DNA from 3 places in the Oceanospirillum sp. genome. Region 3 is predicted to be linked to each of the others. Evidence: predicted binding sites of a transcription regulator. Region 3 holds the regulator's gene; each other region holds the start of a gene.

The links. Region 3 encodes FliA, which starts transcription of late flagellar genes. Its sites were predicted from a motif close to CTAAAGTTNNNNNNNNNNCNGCCGATA; they were not measured.
Region 1: the regulator FliA is predicted to act here: its motif matches at 5,803-5,829, upstream of AC4GL5_RS17380 (flagellinolysin).
Region 2: the regulator FliA is predicted to act here: its motif matches at 4,283-4,309, upstream of AC4GL5_RS13015 (flagellar protein MotY).

Annotation. Positions count from the first base shown of each region.
Region 1 covers NZ_CEYNZH010000071.1:4,267-11,656, forward strand. The annotation lists gene AC4GL5_RS17365 (VWA domain-containing protein) at 9-1,847, shown strand; gene AC4GL5_RS17370 (class II glutamine amidotransferase) at 1,998-2,798, shown strand; gene cysK (cysteine synthase A) at 2,899-3,870, opposite strand; gene AC4GL5_RS17380 (flagellinolysin) at 4,065-5,702, opposite strand; gene AC4GL5_RS17385 (AAA family ATPase) at 5,994-6,839, shown strand; gene AC4GL5_RS17390 (vWA domain-containing protein) at 6,849-7,390, shown strand, end outside.
Region 2 covers NZ_CEYNZH010000033.1:27,276-34,665, reverse strand. The annotation lists gene AC4GL5_RS13045 (methyl-accepting chemotaxis protein) at 1-720, shown strand, start outside; gene AC4GL5_RS13040 (YbaN family protein) at 733-1,317, opposite strand; gene AC4GL5_RS13035 (hypothetical protein) at 1,554-1,826, opposite strand; gene AC4GL5_RS13030 (TIGR01621 family pseudouridine synthase) at 1,989-2,711, shown strand; gene AC4GL5_RS13025 (GNAT family N-acetyltransferase) at 2,797-3,384, shown strand; gene rnt (ribonuclease T) at 3,518-4,156, opposite strand; gene AC4GL5_RS13015 (flagellar protein MotY) at 4,353-5,312, shown strand; gene AC4GL5_RS13010 (argininosuccinate synthase) at 5,594-6,814, shown strand; gene AC4GL5_RS13005 (MBL fold metallo-hydrolase) at 6,991-7,390, opposite strand, start outside.
Region 3 covers NZ_CEYNZH010000003.1:126,023-133,412, reverse strand. The annotation lists gene flhA (flagellar biosynthesis protein FlhA) at 1-562, shown strand, start outside; gene flhF (flagellar biosynthesis GTPase FlhF) at 632-1,900, shown strand; gene AC4GL5_RS02725 (RNA polymerase sigma factor FliA) at 1,920-2,648, shown strand; gene AC4GL5_RS02720 (chemotaxis response regulator CheY) at 2,735-3,112, shown strand; gene AC4GL5_RS02715 (protein phosphatase CheZ) at 3,170-3,958, shown strand; gene AC4GL5_RS02710 (chemotaxis protein CheA) at 3,971-6,154, shown strand; gene AC4GL5_RS02705 (protein-glutamate methylesterase/protein-glutamine glutaminase) at 6,172-7,308, shown strand; gene AC4GL5_RS02700 (ParA family protein) at 7,357-7,390, shown strand, end outside.

The sequences.
Region 1 (7,390 bases), on a different contig from region 3:
CGCAAGCTGTGTTGCTGGCCACTACCTGCGTGTTTGCTTCCGCTGCTCTTGCGGCGGATGTTAAACCGGATGTACGTGTGCTTATTGATACGTCAGGTAGCATGAAACACAACGACCCATCAAACCTTAGGGCTCCTGCGTTGAATCTGCTGGTTGATCTGTTGCCGGAAGGTAGTCGTGCCGGTGTTTGGACATTCGGAACTTACACCAATGAGTTAGTGCCGCACCTGAATGTAACGGATCAATGGCGTCAGGATGCCCGGGGGCGTAGCCGTGATATCACGTCCTCCGCTATGTTTACCGATATTGAGAATGCTCTTGAACGGGCAAGCTATGATGCGGATCGTCCTGACAGCAATTTCGATCGTCATATTATTCTGTTGACCGATGGGTTGGTGGATATTTCGGAATCCCGCAACGAGCGTCGTAAGCGTCAGGAGAACAATGAATCCCGTGACAGCATTCAGTTTGATCTGCTGCCTAAACTGAAAGAAGCGGGCTATACCATCCATACCGTGGCTTTGTCGGATAATGCTGATAAAGACCTGATGCTAAAATTGGCTCAGCGTACTGGTGGTTTAGCCGCGGTTGCCAACAATGCTGAAGAGCTGATGCAGCTCTTTATGCAGGCTCTTGACCGCACGGCTCCAAGTGAGCAGGTTCCCCTGGAAAATAACCGTTTTCTGGTGGACAGCAGTATTAACGAATTTACCGCTCTGATTTTCCATAAGCCGGACAGTCAGCGGGTTTTTCTGATCTCGCCCAAAGGTGAGCGTTATACCTCTCTGACGCATCCCGATAATGTACGTTGGCACTATGAAAGTCGTTATGACCTGATCACGGTGAATGACCCGGAAGATGGCGAATGGCTGGTTGAAACGGAGATGCACCCGGACAACCGTGTGACTGTCGTTTCTGACCTTAGCCTCAAAGTAAGTGATGTCCCCGCGACTTTGTTCCGTGGCTTGAGTCTTGATATTGAAGCCTCAATTCAGGAAGAAGGTGAGACGATTACCCGTCCCGAGTTCCTTAAGATTGTTTCCCTTGAAGCTCAGCAGTTGGCGGATAGCGACAAAGTACTCAAATCTGACCTGATGACCAGCAAGCCCGGTGAGGCCGGTACCTTTGTTACGAAGCTGGGGCCTTTTAATACCACGGGAAATTATCGTATTCAGGTCAGTCTGGATGGTAAAACCTTCCAGCGATCTGTTTCTCAGCCGGTATTTGTTCAGGATGTCGTTAGTTCAAAAGTGGATTACGATGATGCTAACGAGCCAACTCGTATCTTCTTTACGAAGGTGCTGCCTGAACTGAAAGCCAGCGACCTAACCATTACGGCTGAAATTAATGGCCTGAATCAACGGGCGCAGTTGACGAGTCAGGAGTCCTGGGCGTTGGATCTGCCGGAAATGAATCGTGAAAAAGAGCAACGTATCCGTGCATTTGCTTCAGGTACCATTCAGGGTAAACCGTTTGATGTTGAGCTTGAGCCGATTATCATCCCGCCATTGAATCCGGAGCCACAGGTGGAAACTCTGGAGGAGTCCGGGCAGATGAATCCTCAGCCGATTGATGATGACGCCTCCGCAGGCTCATCCGGTGCTGGCCTTGACCAGGAAGACGATAAGCTTAAGAAACCGATGAATCTGCTGGACCCTAACGATCAGCCTCTGGACTCATCCAAGCCAAGTGATGCTAATCTGCTGTGGGTTTATCTGGCTGTAGCATTGGCTAATATTGCTCTCTTTGCTGGTGCATTCTGGCTTTATAAGCGCTTTGTGCAGCGTCGTATGGCTGCACGTCAGCAGGCGAGAGACAATCAAAGAGATGATGATCTATCTCTTTGATTAAGGCTTAGGTTTTGCTGAACTTTATTGAGTTCATGTAAAATAAGTCTGGTATCAGATAATGGCCTCTGTGTTTACAGGGGCCATTTTTTTAAGTCGTGTTTCTGCTTATGCGATGAAATGACCAACCGATAAAAACGGACCGATTGCATGTGTGAACTTCTGGGTATGAGCGCTAACGTGCCAACCGATATCTGTTTCAGCTTTAGCGGGCTGGTAAAACGCGGGGGAGAAACAGGCCCTCATAAAGATGGTTGGGGGATCTCTTTCTATGAAGGTCGGGGTTATCGGGAGTTTCGTGATCCGAAGCCTTCTGTGGATTCTGAAATTGCCAGGCTGATTCAGAATTATCCGATCAAAAGTAAGGCGGTCATCAGTCATATTCGACAGGCAAATGTGGGGGAGATCTGCCTTGAGAATACGCACCCGTTCAGCCGTGAGCTTTGGGGGCGTTACTGGAGTTATGCTCATAATGGCCAGCTGGAAGACAGCAAGACTCACTTTCCTGCCAGCTTTTATCTGCCTGTCGGGACAACGGATAGTGAGCAGGCATTCTGCTGGTTGCTGGCCCAGATCCGCCTGAACTTCACTGATAAGTGTGCTGTTGGTCCTTTAAGTCAGGCTTTACATCAGTGGTGTGAACAGTTACGGGTTAAAGGCGTGTTTAATATGCTGTTGTCCAACGGCGATTATCTGTTTGCCTATTGTTCCACTAAGCTCAGTTGGATTACCCGTGAAGCGCCATTCGGAGAAGCTGAACTGTCCGATGTAGAGATGAAGGTGGATTTCAAAGAGGAAACGACGCCTCATGATGTAGTGACAGTGATTGCGACTCAACCCCTGACCGATAATGAGAACTGGACGACCCTTCAACCCGGAGAATTGGTGGTTTTCAAAGAGGGGCGGGTTGTTGAGCAGTTCTTTTCAAAGGATGTTTCTGAACAGGTTTAATTCAGATTGCTGATACCCTCTCATATAGGGATAAAAAAAGGCCAACCGAACTGTCGCTAAAACGACAATGGCGGTTGGCCTTTACGTTTGTCAGGCAGAATTACTGAACGGTTTCGTTGTCCGTAAACATGCCTTCAAACAGGGCTGTGGAGAGATAGCGTTCGCCGGAATCCGGCAGAATCACAACGATGTTTTTATCCGCGTTTTCTGGCTTCTCTGCCAGACGTAAGGCAGCAACCATGGCGGCTCCACAGGAGATACCACAGATGATGCCCTCTTTCAGCATCAGCTGGCGTGCCATCTCAATCGCTTCATCATTACCGACCTGTTCTACCTGATCAACCAGAGACAGATCCAGGTTCTTAGGTACAAAACCCGCGCCAATGCCCTGAATTTTGTGCGGAGCAGGCTTCACTTCTTCATTGTTGATTGTCTGGCTGATGACCGGTGAATCAACGGGTTCAACGGCAACGGTTGTAATCGCTTTACCCTGGGTGTTTTTGATGTAACGGGAGATACCTGTGATAGTACCGCCGGTACCTACGCCTGCCACGAGAATATCAATTTCACCGTCAGTATCTTCCCAGATCTCTGGGCCAGTGGTTTTCTCATGAATCTCAGGGTTGGCCGGGTTTTCGAACTGCTGTGGCATAAAGTAATGTTCAGGATTGCCTGCTACCAGCTCCTCTGCTTTAGCGATGGCACCTTTCATTCCTTTTGCTGGCTCGGTCAGCTCAATGTTTGCACCCAGAGCTTTCATCATTTTCCGGCGCTCAAGGCTCATGCTGGAAGGCATGGTCAGGGTGATTTTGTAACCACGGGAAGCTGCCACAAAGCAAAGCGCAATACCTGTGTTGCCACTGGTCGGTTCGACGATCTCCATGCCTGGCTTGAGAACACCACGCTTTTCAGCATCCCAGATCATATTGGCACCAATACGGCACTTCACAGAAAATGCCGGGTTGCGGCTTTCAAGCTTGGCAAACACTTTGCCATGATTAGTCAGGCGGTTGATTTTTACCAGAGGGGTTTCGCCGATGGTTAGCGAGTTATCATCAAAAACCTTGCTCATTGTTTTTCCCTAATCTTATTGGATGTGTCGTTATAACCGGCTCTTTATTTTGAGCTATCAGGTTATATCCGTTAAAGGCTAGGTTAGGGATAGGCAGGAAAAAAATCTATCAGATCTTAATTCAATAATGTTTTAAGCTAAGAACCTAACCGTTTATTCGGTTAGGTTCTTAGGAATATAGGCTGAACCTGGCGTTACCGAAGAAGGGATAAGGCGATATTGGGTGTCTGATTCGCCTGGGCCAGAATGGTTGAGGAAGCCTGCTGGATAATCTGGTTGCGTGTCAGGTCAGCGGTTGCTACAGCAAAGTCGGTATCCTGAATGCGGGATTTAGCATCAGACGTGTTAACAACCATGCCGGTGTTATTGCGCTGCATGGATTCAAGTTCTGCCATGCTACCTGCGATTTCGCGACGGATTTCGTGGATGTTTCTCAGGGCTTTATCGGCGACTTCAATTGAGCCTCTGGCGTTAGCCGAGACATTAACGCCAGAAAGACCAATTCTGTCTGCCGAGCCACCCCGGAAAGAGAACTCAGATTGCTCGCCGGCATTACTGCCTGTCTGTAGCTGGAATGTCTTCTCGTGCGGAGGTTGAAAACCACCGTGCCAATTAGCAATTTTAAATCCTTCCAGAGGTTGTTCCGAGTAGCTATTAGAATCACCAACAGCGTCATAGGCATTCTTAACCCCCATGTTATCAGCATCCAAGCCACCTATTGCACCCGTATCCGCATTGTCCAGATCCATTTTATTCGTAATGTAGGCATCACCGGTGGCTGTTACCCAATCAGTGAAGTCTGTTTCCGAGATACCCAGAAATTTATTAAAGGCCTGATCGAGCGTGGTTTTGCCATCGGCAAGTTCTGAGGTGAAGGTGCGAATACCGTCAGCGTAACCTTCCTCTTTCATGCGATCGTGCAGCATGCGCATGGAAACATAAGCACGGGAATAGTCTGCGCTTGACGCAGACCCGCCTGTCCAGCCTGCCATCAGGTTTGGATCAGCTCCAAAATCAACTTTAACACGTTCGTCAGCGCCATGAATCAGCTCTGCCGTCCCTTCCATAAACCAGTCTCTGCTGATGACCGATGCGCTATATTGGTTAAACATGACAGCATGAACCATTTCATGCATAACAACCCTGTCATTGGCAGCGCTGCCACCAATGGCGGCTACGCCAGCCAGAAAATCCGCACGTCCAATTTCCATACGGTTAACGTTCCCGGCTGCTCCCCAAACTGAGGCTACGGCACCGCCACCGCCGGCAACAATATCGATATTGAATTCGTCTTTACCATCACCCTGGATACCATAATACGCCTTAATGTTGGCTTCGGACTGTTCCAGTGATCCTGCGAGTTTAAGGAGAATATCCCTATCGGTTACTGGTGGGGTTGCTTCATCGACCTCAGGCCCTTTGAGGAGCGGTGTTTCGCCCAAACTTGCCGATTCAGCAATACGGTTTGCTGAGCTGATTAATTCTTCAACCTCAAGCTGGGCTCCATCTCTGTCTTCCTGGCTTAAAGTATTGCTCGACATCTGAATGGCGAGCTGTCTAATACGATGAGTGATATTGGTGATCTCTTCCATCGCACCATCTGCAATCTGAAGCGCAGACAAGCCATCCTGAATATTGCGCGTGGCTTGGCTGGTACCAATAATCTGTGTTTCCAACCTGTTTGAAATCTGCAAACCTGCCGCATCATCTTTGGCTGAATTAATACGACTGCCGGATGAAAGTTGTTCAAAAGAGCGGTTAAGGCGGTCGGTTACATTGGACATAAAGTCCATGCCTTTGAGGGCACTAACATTTGTGTTGACAAAAAGCATAAGCAGACCTTTGAATCGGTTCCATGTTACCTCTATGCAAGCACTTCTTTTTAGCCTTTTACCGCTCTTGCATAAGAGAAAGGGATATCTCTTCTGAATCTATCGACACATTCAGTTACATCTTTAACTTTTTTTGATTAATTTTTTCTGTCTTCTTATGGTGGTTGTGACTTTTTAGTCACTCACTGGCTTTCGCTTCCTGAAAGACCCAGTAAACTAGGCGGAAATAATGCTGCTGTCAGTGATGCAGCGCTTAACCCGATTCGACAATAAAAACAGAGATACTCCGTTATGAAATTCCAGGGTACTGATCAATACGTTGCTACCGATGAACTGCAGATGGCGGTTAACGCCTGTATCGCCCTTGAGCGCCCGTTACTGATTAAAGGTGAGCCGGGAACCGGTAAAACCATGCTGGCTGAGGAGTTGGCCGATGCTTTGGGCGTGCGTCTGATTCAGTGGCATATCAAGTCGACCACTAAGGCGCATCAGGGCCTGTATGAATATGATGCGGTGTCCCGTCTGCGGGATTCCCAGCTGGGTGATGATCGTGTGCACGACATCAAAAACTACATCAACAAGGGCAAGCTTTGGGAGGCCTTTGAATCCGATGAGCAGGTGGTATTGCTGATCGATGAGATCGACAAGGCGGATATCGAATTCCCCAACGACCTGCTGCTCGAGCTGGATAAGATGGAGTTCCACGTTTATGAAACCGGAGAAACCATCAAAGCCAAGCAGCGCCCGATTATCCTGATCACCAGTAATAATGAGAAAGAGCTGCCGGACGCCTTCCTGCGTCGCTGCTTCTTCCATTACATCAACTTCCCGGATAAAGAGACGATGCAGAAGATTGTCGATGTGCATTATCCGGGTATCCAGCAGAAGCTGGTTTCTGAAGCGCTGGAAGTGTTTTTTGATCTCCGTGAGGTTCGGGGGCTTAAGAAGAAGCCATCAACCTCTGAGCTGATTGACTGGCTGAAACTCCTGATGGCTGATCAGATGAGCCTAGAGATGCTTCAGGAGCGGGATGCCGCGAAAGCGATTCCGCCACTGCATGGCGCGCTGGTGAAAAATGAACAGGATGTTTCCCTGCTGGAAAAACTGGCCTTTATGCACCGCCGTCAATCCCGCTAGGGGGCTGCTATGCTGATCGATTTTTTTAACGATATCCGCAAAGTCGGCGTGCCGGTAAGTCTCCGTGAGTTACTGGATCTGCTGGCGGCACTGGAAAAAGGCGTTGCCTTTGCCTGTATCGACGACTTTTACCTGCTGGCGCGTACCTGCCTGGTGAAAGACGAAAGCTACTATGATCGTTTCGACCGGGCCTTTGGGGCTTACTTTAATGGTCTTGAGGGACTCGACGATCTGCTGGATACCCTGATTCCTGAAGAATGGATTCGCAAAGAGTTCGAGAAGATGCTGACTCCGGAAGAACGGGAGAAGATCAAATCTCTGGGTAGTCTGCAGGAGCTTTTAGACACCTTCAAAGAGCGTCTTGAAGAGCAGCAAAAGCGCCATGCCGGTGGTAATAAGTGGATCGGTACCGGTGGTACGTCGCCTTTTGGTGCGTATGGCTACAATCCGGAAGGTATCCGCATCGGGCAGGAGGGTAACCGTCATAACCGGGCGGTAAAAGTTTGGGATAAGCGTCAGTTTAAGAATCTGGATGACAGCGTTGAACTGGG
Region 2 (7,390 bases), on a different contig from region 3:
GCGGCTGTTGAAGAGATGGCAACGGCAACTCAGGAGATTTCCAGTAATGCTGAGAATACAGCGGCAGCGGCTCAGGAATGTGCCGATAACAGTCGCGATGGTCAGCTGGTGGTGTCTAATACCCGTGAAGCGATCAGTGGTCTTGCAGGGCAAATTCAGGATGCAGCGGGTGTGATTGACCGCCTGAGTGAGCATTCTCAGGAAATTAACTCGATCCTGTCCGCTATTCAGGGGATTGCTGAACAGACCAATTTGTTGGCGCTGAACGCCGCTATTGAGGCGGCCCGTGCCGGTGAACAGGGGCGTGGTTTTGCGGTTGTTGCTGATGAGGTTCGCGTACTTTCCCAGCGTACTCATCAGTCTACAGAAGAGATTCAGCAGATGATCGACAGCCTGCAGAAGGCGTCAGATGAGGCCGTTAAACTGATGACCTCGAGCCGTCAGCAGGCGGAAGATAGTGTTGAAGAAGCGAATAACGCATACGAGAAACTACTGAGTATTACCGATGCCATCACAGGAATCAGTGATATGTCTACCCAGACAGCGGCGGCAACTGAAGAGCAAACTCAGGTGAATCATAGTATTTCAGATAATACGTTGCGTATTCGGGATATTGCGGGTCAGCTTTCGGAAGAGTCCGCCCAATCCCGTGCACGAGCGACCGAGCTGAACGCCTTGGCCGAGAGTCTGCATAATCAGGTGAGACGTTTTAAACTGTAATTTTTCAGGTGTTCAGGCGGTACTGTCCGTAGCCTGAATCATCACCACACGAGCCGGTTCCCAGCCTAAGGGGACCGGCTTTTTTCTGCCCGGAAAAAAGTTTGGCTTCAATTGCAGACCTGTTTTCTCATGCTCTGCATGAGCGGTATGCTGATCTTTAACGGTTTTGACTACGGCAGGGCCGCTATCCGAAAGCTCTTCCCAGCTGCGCTCGATAGCTACGTCCAGAGGCTCTGAGCGATGACGCCAGACATACCACATGCCATAAAAAATGGTGAACACCACCAGTACCTTAAGCCAAAGGGCAAAAGGGCGGAAAATCAGTGGGTAGCTCACCATAACTAACATCATGGTGGTTGACAGAAGTTTGGCTTTAAAGGGGATCACGCGATCGGCCTCCCATGCCTGAATCATAGGGCCAAACGTTTTTTGTCTGAGTAACCAGCGGTGAACTTTTACCGAACCTTTGGAGAAGAAAAAGGCAGCAAGAATAACAAAGGGCGTTGTGGGCAGCAGGGGCAGCACAACACCAATAGCGCCAAGTAGCAGGGCTAAAAAGCCAGCGGCCATGTACAGTGGTTTTCTGAATTGCCCCATAGGAATCTCCTGCTGCCAGCAGAGGTGGTGTTTTGTAAGACTGTTATTAAATAAAGATAGACCACGCTTCAATACAAGCCGAAAAGAGATTAACGAATAACACCCAAAGCGGCCAGATTTCTTTAGGAATATCAAACAGTTTGCTTGCGCTGAATCAGATATACCCTTCATAAGTAAGGGCAAAGTCAGTAACCTCAACGCTGTAGCAGGATATCGTCAATGATGTGTTGAACCGCTTAGTCGTTAACCAGATCTTTTCCTTTTTCAATAGCTTCAGAGGCTCCTTCTTTGGTTGAGCAGGCAGCGCGTTCTGCAGCGCACTTGGTCATGCAACCCATTTTTCCGAGAACATCATCCAGATAGCGCACTTTACAGCTGGCTTCGCAGGCTGACTGCTTGAGTGAGCAGCTGGCCTGTGCATTTGCGGCTATCAGCATTAAGGGTAGCAGGCTGGCAAAACACAGCGCTGTTGTTTTCAAAGGCGATTTTAACTGGATTTTAAGAGACATGGACTCACCGATTCTGAGAAAATAGAGCTTGAATTTCAATTTCAAGCCTGACTGTAATTGATTAATTATCTTAAGTTTTATCCCTTCGGTTCAAGCGAAATACCTGAACAGGAAGGTTTATTCTACGGGGTATTTTGATGAGCCGTCTGACGGAGATGCCATTTGAGTAAACTGACACCACTTACCTATGAGCCTTTTGGATTTATCGTCATCGAGGAAAACGATGACTATGTGGTTATCGATAAGGCGCCGGGAGTTGATGTTCATCGGGATGGTGATGACGCTGGCATCACGGAAAAAGTATCTCAGGTTCTGGGCCTGGAAAAGCTCTATCTGGTTCACCGCTTGGATAAGGTGACTTCCGGACTGATGGTGTTAGCTAAGAATTCTGAGGTTTGTGCTCAGCTGGCGGCGCTGTTTAAAGCCCGCACGGTAGAGAAATTTTATCTGGCGGTTTCTGCCAAAAAACCAAAAAAGAAACAGGGCTGGGTTGTCGGCGATATGGAACGCTCACGGCGGGGAAGCTGGAAGCTCACCGGGGGGAAAACAAATCCGGCGGTTACTCAGTTTTTCTCTAAGCCACTGCAAGCCGGGTTCAGGGCGTTTCTGCTAAAGCCCGGTACCGGGAAAACGCATCAGTTACGGGTTGCTCTGAAAAGCATAGGCGCTCCAATTTGCGGTGATGTGCTTTATGACGATGCCCGTACCGCATCTCAGGAGCAGCGTACCTATCTTCATGCCTACGGCCTGAGCTTTAGCTGGCATGGTACACCGCGACATTATCGTGTCTGGCCCTCACTGGGGGAGCATTATCTTTCTGAAACCTTCTCTGCTCTGAAATTGCTTTGGTCTGAGCCTGAACAGCTACCATGGCCTAAACCCTGATACGGCTCAAAACGGTGAATCGCTCTTTAGGGTCACGTTGCCCTAGAATGAACAGGGTAAACAATAATAAAAAGTGAGTCCTGCTATGAAAGCCTTATCCGTGATCACTGGTAACACGCAACATCGGCAAGCGGATGTTGGTGATGAGACGCGACAACACCCTCTTGTTATTCGTCAGCTGACATCGAAAGATGCTGATGTTTTTCATTATCTCCGGGTACGTTGTATCGAGAGTGATCCTACAAGCTTTAGTGTGTTGTTAGAGGAAGAAAAGGCGATGTCGCCTCTACAGATCCGAACCTTGTTGGATCGTTTCCACCGGGCGGAAAACTCGGCACTCTGGGGTGGTTTTTGTGGCGACTATCTGGTGGGGGTAATCGGCCTTGAATCTCTGTCGGGCCCTGTGCGGCATCACCGCGGTATTGTTACCAGCTTGTGTGTTTTACCTGAATATCGGGGTCAGCATGTGGGTTTGGCTTTAATCGGATATCTCGTAGAGCAGGCGGAGCAGAATGCTTTGCTGGAATCTCTGGCGCTTGAGGTGAGCGAGAGCGCACTACCTGCCATCAAGCTTTATCAGCAGATTGGGTTTAAGGAGAATGGACGTGAGCCGAGAGCATTGGCGTTTGGCGATCAGAGGTTGGATCTGATTCGAATGAATCGGCTAGTCTGAGGAGGATTCAATAATACATATCGCTGTTAATTTGAGTTTATAGCGTTGCTGGCGGTTCGCCACGTTTGTGGCGAAATCAGCTGTGAGTCACAACGCTAAAATGGGGCTGGAGAATGCACGCTGTGTGAGGTTTCTAGTCTCTCAGGCGATGCTGTTCTTCAGTGGCCAGTTCCCAGCCTCCCAGCTCTTTCCAGCGATTAACGATAGAGCAGAACAGTTCTGCGGTTTTCTCTGTGTCATAACGTGCAGAATGTGCCTGACTGTTATCAAAGTTGATGCCTGCAACTTTGCACGCTTTTGCCAGTACTGTTTGACCATAAGCCAGACCAGATAGGGTAGCGGTATCAAAGCTTGAGAAGGGGTGGAACGGGTTGCGTTTGATGCCACTGCGCTCAACGGCTGCATTAACAAAGCCCTGATCGAAGCTGGCATTGTGTCCCACCAGAACAGCACGGGTGCAATCAAACTCTTTTAGCGCTTTGCGAACGGGTTTGAAAATTTCACCTAATGCCTGTTGCTCACTTTTTGCCATGCTTTTTCGGATAGGGTTGTCTAGGTCGATCTTAGTAAAATCGAGGGCGGCTTGTTCGATGTTGGCACCTTCAAAGGGTTCGACATGACAGCAATAGGTATTATAGGGATGCAGGTAACCTTCTTCATCCATCATTAAGGTCACTGCTGCAATCTCCAGCAGCGCGTCAGTTTTGGCGTTAAAACCGGCGGTTTCGACATCAACAACAACCGGTAGGAAGCCGCGAAAGCGGTAAGCCATCGGATGTTTGTCGCCAAAATGCTCTGCTTCAGATGTGAAAGAATCCAAGACCTTTTGCTCCCTAATCTAGTTTGGTCAAAAGTATAATTTGACAGATGGTAACTGATTCAAACTCTCAGATATAGGCTAAAGTTTTGAGTTTGCAGGCCGATCAAGGCAAAATGAGAGTTCTTAAAAATCAAGGAGATTGCATCTGATGCCGCTTATTCGGTCACTGGCGAAAACATCACGGGGAATACACTGGCTGGCTATAGCATCGGGCCTTTTGTTATCGCCTGTGCTGATGGCTGCGGATTATGGTGCCAGTATCGGAAACAGTGAATGGATGGCTACGGAACCCTCTCCATTGTATTGTGAATTATCACATCCGATTCCTGAAATGGGCACTGCCCGTTTTACTCATCGTTCCGGTGAGGATCTGAAATTCTTTCTTGAGCCTCTCGGACAGCCTTTGCGCAAAGGTCGTGCCGACCTGATGGCTCTGCCGCCGGAGTGGAAGCCCGGTGATGCGCCGCTGGATTTAGGAGACGTAACCGTTGGTGAGGGTGAGGAGGGTGTTCATATCGATTCTCCACTGGCTCATCTGATGATCGAGTCTCTGAATCGTGGCCTGAATCCGACCTTTATGCAGACACCAAAAGATGATCGCTATGCACCTGTTCGGGGTCATCTGAGCGCGCTTAATTTTAAACCAGCCTATTTTGACTATATTGCCTGTCGTGGTGAGTTGCTTCCGGTTAACTTTGATCAGATTGCTCGCTCTGCCATTAATTTCCCCGGTGGTGGTTTTGATATCACTGCAGAAGACAAAGAGTTGCTGAGTCTGATTGTCCGCTATATTAAGGCTGATCCTTCTGTGAAATTTGTCTTCCTGGATGGCCACTCTGACAGTTATGGCTCTCGACGTGATAACCGTAAGCTTTCCAAGCAGCGTACCGATACCGTACTGAACTACCTGCTGGATGTGGGGCTTGATGAGTCGATGGTGACTGCACGCTATCACGGTGAGCGTTATCCGATTGTTCCGAATACCACCAAGGCAAACCGGGCGAAAAACCGTCGTGTCACCATACGTCTTGAGCGTGAAGGTCTGGCTCCGGGGGACCCGAATGCCCAACCTGAATATACCGGTGAGTTCAATGGTGAGCTTCAATAGGTGGCATGGGCCTGACTGTAATCAGAGGCTGAAAGAAATCTCTGGTTTGAGAGAAAGAGTGGTTAAAGAGTAAAGTTAATTTTTGCGTGTCGCTTTTTCTCAAATCGTAACTTTTCCTCAACTCGTATATACTATTGCGCAAGAATTTCTTCAGGCAGACGAAGCACCTGAAACGGCTATCCTAGTGATAGCCGTTTATCGTTGTTCTGCCGGATTGATCACTGAGAAAATTGATAGGGTCAGAGAGGTCTCTGGCCATTTTAGTCAGCGTGGAGCATCCAATGTCAGACATTAAAAAAGTAGTACTGGCCTATTCTGGTGGCCTGGATACTTCTGTAATCGTGCGCTGGTTACAGGACGAATATAACGCCGAAGTAGTGACCTTTACTGCTGACCTGGGTCAGGGTGAAGAAGTAGAGCCGGCACGTGCTAAAGCTGAAGCTCTGGGTGTTAAAGAGATCTACATCGAAGACGTACGTGAAGAGTATGTTCGTGATTTCGTATTCCCTATGTTCCGTGCTAACACCATCTATGAAGGTGAGTACCTGCTGGGTACGTCTATCGCACGTCCTCTGATCGCTAAGCGTCTGGTTGAGATCGCTAACGAAACAGGTGCGGATGCGATTGCTCATGGTGCTACCGGTAAAGGTAACGATCAGGTTCGTTTCGAAATGGGCGCCTACGCTCTGAAACCTGGTGTTAAAGTGATCGCGCCATGGCGTGAGTGGGATCTGACCTCCCGTGACACGCTGATGAAGTACTGTGAAGACCACAACATTCCGGTTGATTTCTCTACCAACAAGAAGAAATCGCCTTACTCCATGGATGCTAACCTGCTGCACATCTCTTACGAAGGCGGCATTCTGGAAGATCCTATGGCTGAGCCGGAAGAAGATATGTGGCGTTGGTCTGTGAGCCCTGAGCTTGCTCCGGACGAAGCGACTTATCTGGATCTGACCTTCAAGAAAGGTGACATCGTTGCCATCAATGGCGAAGAGATGAGCCCTGCAACCGTACTGACCTACCTGAACAAGGTGGCCGGTGACAACGGTATTGGCCGTGTGGACATCGTAGAAAACCGCTACGTAGGCATGAAAGCCCGTGGTTGCTACGAAACTCCTGGGGGCACTGTAATCCTGAAGGCGCACCGTGCGATCGAATCCATCACTCTGGATCGTGAAGCGGCACACCTGAAAGACAGCATCATGCCGAAATACGCTGAGCTGATCTACAACGGTTACTGGTGGAGTGCAGAGCGTAAGATGCTGCAGACCATGATCGATGAGTCTCAGGAGTTCGTAAACGGTGTGGTTCGTGTGAAACTGTACAAAGGTAACGTGATTGTTGTGGGTCGTCAGTCTGAAGACAGCCTGTACGATGACAACATCGTAACCTTCGAAGACGATGCCGGTGCTTACGATCAGAAAGATGCAGAAGGCTTTATCAAGCTGAATGCTCTGCGTATGCGTATCGCTGCACAGAAAGGTCGCAGCCAGCTGTAAGCAGTTGCCCTTGAGCTCTGAAGTGCTTCGGCGCTTCAGTTGACCATTGGTTATGGCAAAGAAAAACCGCTGAGATTTCAAAATCCCAGCGGTTTTTTTGTGCCCTTTTTTCTGATTGGCTAACAAGTCTGTTAGTCAAAGGGCTTATGGCGGGGTATGCCAATTCTTTTCATCAATTATTTAAACTGATTCAGTGGCAGCTTCAGATAGGATACACCGTTATTTTCCGCATCCGGAAGTTCACCGGCACGGATATTAATCTGGATCGAGGGCAAAATCAGGTTTGGCATTTCCAGGGTAGCATCACGGGTTGAGCGCATCTCAACAAAGTCCGCTTTGCTGGCGCCTTTGCCGACATGAATATTGCTCTCTTTCTGTTCGGCTACAGTACAGACATGGCGTACTTCACGCCCTTCTGGAGGGTAGTCGTGACACATGTAGAGCTCTGTCTCTTCCGGGTAGCTCAGCAGGGAATGAATGGAATCATACAGGGTTTCGGCATCACCACCGGGGAAGTCACAGCGGGCTGTACCTACGTCTGGCATAAACAGGGTGTCGCCAACAAACAGCTTTCCG
Region 3 (7,390 bases):
TGCTCTTTCAAGTCATTCGCCGAAACTGGCAGAGCAGCTGGTTCCCGATTGTTTAAGCTTGAATCAATTGCTGAAGATTATTCAGAGTTTGCTGCAGGAGAGTGTTTCTATACGTGACTTCCGCACAATTGCGCAGTCTTTAATTGAGACTGCTCAATCTACCCGGGATATAGGTCAGATGACCTCTGCGGTGCGCATTGCTTTGTCCCGTTCTATCGTGCAGTCGATTTGTGGTCCGGGTACAGACCTTCCGGTTATTACCTTGGAGCCTCAGTTGGAACAAATTTTGCTTCAATCTGTTCAGCAGGCTGCTCAATCTAATGTTGATGACAATCTTATTCTTGAGCCCGCAATGGCTGAGCGATTGCAGCAGTCCTTGGCAGAAGTATCTCAACAGCAGGAGATGATGGGTAATCCGGCAGTATTGGTAGTAGCGGCGCCAATACGGCAAGTTCTTGCCAGATTTGTTCGCTATAGTGCTCAGTCGGTACATGTTCTCTCGTATCAGGAGATTCCTGATAATAAACAGATTACTATTGTGGCTACTGTAGGACAGCAATAAACTTATATTTTGTATGGTTGGTTGGGGCTTTCACCATGGCTGCCGGAATAACGAAGGATATGGGTATTTATGAAAGTAAAACGTTTCTTTGCTCCTGATATGCGTCAAGCCATGAAGTTGGTTCGGGATGAGTTTGGTTCTGACGCTGCTATTTTGTCCAATAACAAAGTGGCTGGCGGCGTTGAAATTGTTACGGCTGTTGATTATGACGCCAGTATTCTTCGTGAACCCAGTGAACGTATCGATCCTGAAAATAGTGATGCGCTGACCGATTCTCTGGCTGATGCGTTAGCTAAAGCTAAGGATGTAATTGAAAATGCGTCGGGTGAGCAATCACCGGATCGTCTTGAGAATGCTTTTCAGGTGAAGGCAAAAGAGCGCCAGTTTGATCAGGCCGAGGCTATGGTTGACACGCTTGAGGCTCGGGGGCGCAGAAAAAGCCCAGAAGATGCAGCTATTAGAGCGATGCAGTCTGAGATCCAAGGGTTGAGAGAACTTCTTCGAGAGCAAATGAAGGAGACGATGTCTGAGAGAAAGCCTGTTGAGGCTATGCTTTATAAGCGTCTACGTCGAATGGGGCTTTCTGAGCATTTTGCTGTAAGAATTATTGAAAGTGCTTCATTAGCTGATGATGTTGAGTTTTCGGCTGCTTGGGAAAAGTCTGTCGACCAGATTCGAGCGCAAGTGTTGACTACAGGCTCAGATGTTATTGATCAGGGCGGGATTGTGGCTCTTATGGGGCCAACTGGTGTAGGAAAAACAACCTGCATTGGAAAGCTGGCTGCCCGATATGTTTTAAAATATGGCCCCGATAGCATGGCGTTGGTGACTACTGATTGTTATCGGGTTGCTGCCTATGAGCAGCTCAGGACCTTCGGTCGTATTCTTGGGGTTCCTGTTCGCGTTGTCGATGAGAAAAATTCGCTGGATGCTACGCTTAAATCATTGAAGACCAAGGCGCTTATTTTAATTGATACTGCTGGCCTTAGTGTTCAGGATCCAAATATGAGGGAGCAGTTTTCCTTATTAGAGACCGCTTCAGTTAGAATTCGTAAATATTTAGTGTTGAGTGCAATCAGCCAGCAACAGGTTTTGCAATCGACATATGAGGCCTATAGGCGACACGGTTTGAATGGGTGTGTTGTTACTAAGCTGGATGAAGCAACAAGTGCAGGTGAGGTGATCAGTCTTATAGCTGATAACAGGCTGCCTCTTGCATATTTGGCCAGTGGCCAAAAGATTCCGGATGATTTGAGGCTAGGAGATTCAGGCGTACTTGTGAGTAACGCTCTGGAGCTGCTTGAAAAGAACGAAACTAACCAAAATCCGGAACGATAGAGACGGGAGGTCGCTATCTATGGCTCTGGTAATGAGTTCAGGTATGTACTATTCCGGCAAAACAGTGACAAGCAGTCTGGTTGACGAGCATGCTCCTTTGGTCAAGAAAGTTGCTCAGCATCTTCTAAGCCGGCTGCCCCAAACCGTTATGCTTGATGATCTGATCCAGGCGGGGATGATAGGTCTTATTGAAGCCTCTCAAAAGTTTGATGGCTCGAAAGGTGCGAGTTTTGAAACATATGCTTCGATTCGTATTCGGGGTGCAATGCTTGATGAGGTTCGCAGGTATGATTGGGCTCCTCGCTCTGTTCACAGAAATAGCCGAAGGGTTTCCGAGGCGATTAAACAGGTTGAGGCTAGGACGGGCCGTGATGCCCGTGATAGTGAAATAGCAGCCGAAATGGGGGTTACTGCCGAAGAGTATAATCACTATGTGCGCGACACTGCCGGAACTAAGCTGTTCAGTTTTGATGAAATAACCGATAACGAAGACAGTAGCTTCGAGGTGGCGGATGAAACATCGGCAGAGCCTGATGAGGCTGTTGAAGGTGGTGCGTTTCAAAGGGCTTTGGCAGATGCCATCGCTGGGCTTCCTGAGAGGGAACAAATGGTTTTGGCACTTTATTACACTGAGGGTTTGAATCTGAAAGAGATTGGTTCGGTTCTCGATGTAAGTGAGTCAAGAGTCAGTCAGATACACAGCCAGGCAGCCTTAAGGCTAAGGTCTCGTTTATCTGAGTGGAAGTAATTACATTATATATATTTGATAAATGAATAATTGTAGTATTCTAGTAGTGGCAAATTGGGTGAGTGGAGGTTGCCTTGGATAAGAATATGAAGATTCTCATTGTGGATGATTTTTCCACCATGAGACGGATCGTCAAAAACCTGCTTCGTGACTTGGGTTTTACTAATACGCATGAGGCTGATGACGGTCTGACCGCCATCCCTTTATTGGAAACAGGCAACTTTGACTTTCTGGTAACGGATTGGAATATGCCAGGTATGACAGGTTTTGACCTGCTTAAGACTTGTCGTGCTGATCCTAAACTGAAAGATTTGCCTATTCTGATGGTTACAGCAGAGGCCAAACGTGAGCAGATTGTTGCAGCGGCTCAGGCTGGTGTAAATGGCTATATTGTTAAGCCTTTCACGGCTGCCGTTCTCAAGGAAAAAATCGAAAAGATTTTTGAACGAATTGAACAGCAGTAATTGGCTGCTGGGAATTTTGGCCAGTCAAGTCATTCATTAAGATAAAGGTCTCAGGTTATGGCTCTGAAAAGCCCGGGTGGACAGCAAACAACCGAGTTCGAGCAGATACTCAAAGAAAGTACCTCTGAGCTGATGGAAAAAGTGGAAAACGGTAATCTGAGCGATGCCGTTAACCTTATCCAACGTATCAATGATGAGCGAAACCGAAACTTGTACCTGGAAGTAGGGCGTCTGACTCGTGCTTTGCATGATGCTATAACCAATTTCCATATTGATGTTGGTGCTGGTAATCCTGTTTCGGAAGAGATGTCGCAAATGGCAAATGCGACAGATCGACTGAATTATGTCATAAAAATGACACAGGATGCGGCCAATCAAACGATGGATAAAGTTGATGAAAGCGCTCCAGTTGCTGAACACCTACGTGAGCAGGCAACGTCTTTGCGACAGGATTGGGCGCGCTTGGTTCGACGGGAAATGAAACCGGACGAGTTCAGAGACCTTTATCGAAAAATTGATGATTTCCTGAAGGAAACTGAAGATCAGGCAGGAACACTTTCCAGCAATTTTAACGATATCCTGCTCGCTCAGGGATATCAGGATTTGACTGGCCAGGTCTTGATTAAAGTGATCACCCTTGTTCAGGAAATTGAAGAAAACCTCGTAAATCTGGTTTGTATGGCTGGTCAGGTGGATCAGATTACGGGGATTCAGCACGACACCAGTGATCGGGTTGCTGAGGAAGCGCATGCTCCTGAGGGGCCGATTGTTAATGCAGAACAGCGGAAAGATGTTGTTTCCGGGCAGGATGAAGTTGATGACCTGCTATCGAGTCTCGGCTTTTAAGGAGAAGTATGGATGAGCTTTGAAGTCGATCAGGATATTTTGCAGGACTTCTTAATTGAAGCAGGTGAAATCCTTGAATTGCTGTCTGAGCAGTTAGTCGATCTGGAGCAGTCTCCTGATGATCCTGATCTCCTGAATGCAATTTTTCGTGGCTTTCACACGGTTAAAGGTGGTGCGGGGTTCCTCCAGCTCACGCCGCTAGTGGATTGCTGCCATGTTGCTGAGAATGTCTTTGACACGTTGAGAAAACATCAGCGTTCGGTAACACCTGAGTTGATGGATACCGTACTGAGTGCACTGGATACGGTTAACGAGATGTTTGAAGAGGTTCGTTCCGGCCAAATGCCGGATAGTGCCGACCCTCAATTGATTAGTCAGCTTGAGTTTTTTGCACAGCCTGAGTCTGAAGCCGTGCCTCCTGCAGAGCCAGCGCCTGAACCTGTTGTTGAGGCTCCTGTCGAGCCCGCAACTGAACCTGCTGTTGAAGCTCCTGTAGAGCCTCCGGCCGCAGCGGTGCAGGATGCCGAAGGTGATATTACTGATGCTGAGTTTGAATCCCTACTCGATGCTTTGCATGATGGTGGTGCGCCGACAGCGGCCCCGACCCCATCAGAACCGAAGAGTGATCCTGTTACCGATGCTGCTTCAGGTAGTGATGAGATTACTGAAGAAGAGTTTGAGGCACTTCTGGACCAGTTACATGGTTCAGGTCAACCACCAACACCTGCATCTCCGGCGGCCGCTGAAAATACGCCTAAGCAGGAGTCTGCTCCAACGACAAATTCCGGTAGTGATGACCTGATTACTGATGATGAGTTTGAAGCACTTCTGGATGAACTGCATGGTAAAGGTGGGGCTCCTGTTAGTCCTGATACTGTAGCTTCAAAAGAACCTGCTAAGCAAACTGAGCAAGCTCCTCAAGCAGTTTCAAAGCCTGCTGTGTCAGCAAAAGCAGCAGCATCAGCTCCTGCAGCCCCAGCTGCAGATAAGAAAGTCGCTCCAAAGAAAGAAACGGCTCCTGCTGCTGAGACAACGGTCCGTGTTGATACCAGTCGACTCGATGACATCATGAATATGGTTGGCGAGCTGGTTTTAGTTCGTAACCGACTGGTTCGTCTTGGTGGTCAGAGCTCTGACCCTGAGGTTGCAAAGGCTGTTTCAAATCTAGATGTTGTAACTGCCGATCTTCAGACATCAGTTATGAAGACCCGAATGCAGCCAATCAAAAAAGTATTTGGCCGTTTTCCTCGGGTTGTTAGGGATCTGTCCCGAAAACTGAAGAAAGAGATTAATCTGCGCCTTATCGGTGAAGATACTGACTTGGATAAGAACCTTGTTGAAGCCTTGGCTGATCCATTGATTCACTTGGTGAGGAATGCCGTTGATCATGGCATTGAAGGTCCTGAAATACGTGAACAAAAGGGTAAGCCACGTGTTGGTGAGGTTGTTCTGTCTGCTGAACAGGAAGGTGATCATATCCTTTTGACTATCAGTGATGATGGTGCAGGGATGAACCCTCAGGTTCTGCGTAATAAGGCTGTGGAGAAAGGACAGCTGGATCAGGATGCTGCCGATCGCCTTACGGATCAGGAAGCATTCAATCTGATTTTTGCAGCGGGTTTATCGACAAAAGAAGAGATCTCAGACGTGTCTGGTCGTGGTGTGGGTATGGATGTTGTGAAAACAAAAATTTCACAATTGAACGGTACCATTAACGTTTGGTCAGAAGAGGGTAAGGGTTCCAAGATTATCATCAAGGTGCCCCTGACTCTGGCTATTATGCCTACACTGATGGTTATGTTGGGACAGCAGACTTTTGCTTTGCCTTTGGTGAATGTTAACGAAATTTTTCAACTTGATATTTCGCGGGCTAACATCGTTGACGGCCAGGAAGTTTTAGTTATTCGTGAGAAAACACTGCCTCTTTTCTATCTCAAAGAATGGCTGGTGCATGGATCTGATGTCAGTCGAGAACTGAAAAATGCTCATGTTGTGGTTGTTTCTGTCGGAACACAAAAAGTGGGCTTTGTAGTGGACCAGCTAATCGGTCAGGAAGAGGTTGTTATTAAACCATTAGGTGAGATGTTGCATGGAACGCCAGGTATGGCGGGCGCGACAATTACTGGTGATGGCCGAATAGCCCTGATTCTGGATATTCCGGGTATGCTGAAACATTACGCCAGAAGCTCGCGATAGGGTTTTAAGGACCTGATATGCCAATTACGGTTTTAGTAGTCGATGATTCTGGTTTTTTCCGTCGTCGGGTTTGCGAGCTATTAAGCACCGATGCTCGTATCAAGCCAATCGGTACTGCAAGTAATGGTCGCGAAGCTGTAGAAAAAGCGATCGAGCTTAAGCCTGATGTCATCACGATGGATTATGAGATGCCAGTACTCGATGGCATCTCTGCTGTCCGTGAGATTATGCAAAAGGCGCCTGTGCCTGTACTAATGTTTTCTTCACTGACACATGAAGGTGCCCGTGTGACTCTTGGGGCATTGGAAGCCGGTGCAGTGGATTATTTACCCAAAAACTTCGAGGATATTTCTCGCCGGCCTGATGAATTGGCCAAAGCTCTCTGCGAAAAAGTCATTGAAGTTTCCCGAAGCCGCCGCGGTGCATTGGCATCTGCAAGTCGTTCTTCAGTGCGTGCACAAGAGCCTCGCCGACCTATAGCCAATAGGCCGGCTGTTCCCGTGTCACCGCCCGTGACTGGTGGTGTGAAGAAAGATTCTGTCGCAAAGCCTGTTTTAACGGCTAAGCCAAGTAAACCTCAGCCACGACATTTTGATTTGGTCGCTATTGGGACGTCTACCGGAGGGCCTATGGCTCTTCAGAATGTACTGACTCAATTACCTGCAAGTTTCCCTGCCCCATTGCTTCTCGTTCAGCATATGCCGGCGGCATTTACCGGTGCATTTGCTGAGCGCTTGAATGGCCTTTGCAAAATCCAAGTTAAAGAAGCTCAGGATGGTGATCTGTTAAAACCTGGGTTGGCATTGCTGGCGCCCGGTGGTAAGCAAATGGTTGTCGATAAGCGTGGCAACTGTGTGCGAATTTTGGCTGGTGATGAACGTTTAAACTATAAGCCATGTGTGGATGTGACCTTTGGCTCTGCTGCAAATGCTATTAAAGGCAACATTCTGGGCGTGATAATGACAGGTATGGGTGCTGATGGCCGGGATGGATGTCGTATGCTGAAAGAGCATGGTGCTACTATCTGGTCCCAGGATGAGGACAGCTCGGTTATTTATGGCATGCCAATGGCTGTGGCAAAGGCCGGATTGTCTGATGAAGTTTTAAGTCTGAATGACATCGGATACCGATTGTCGACAGATGTTTCCCGTTAAAGTAGAAAACGATAAAGCAATAATAACTGGCAAATAAGGGATACTTTCATGCATGTTTGGGCAGTAGCCAATCAGAAAGGTG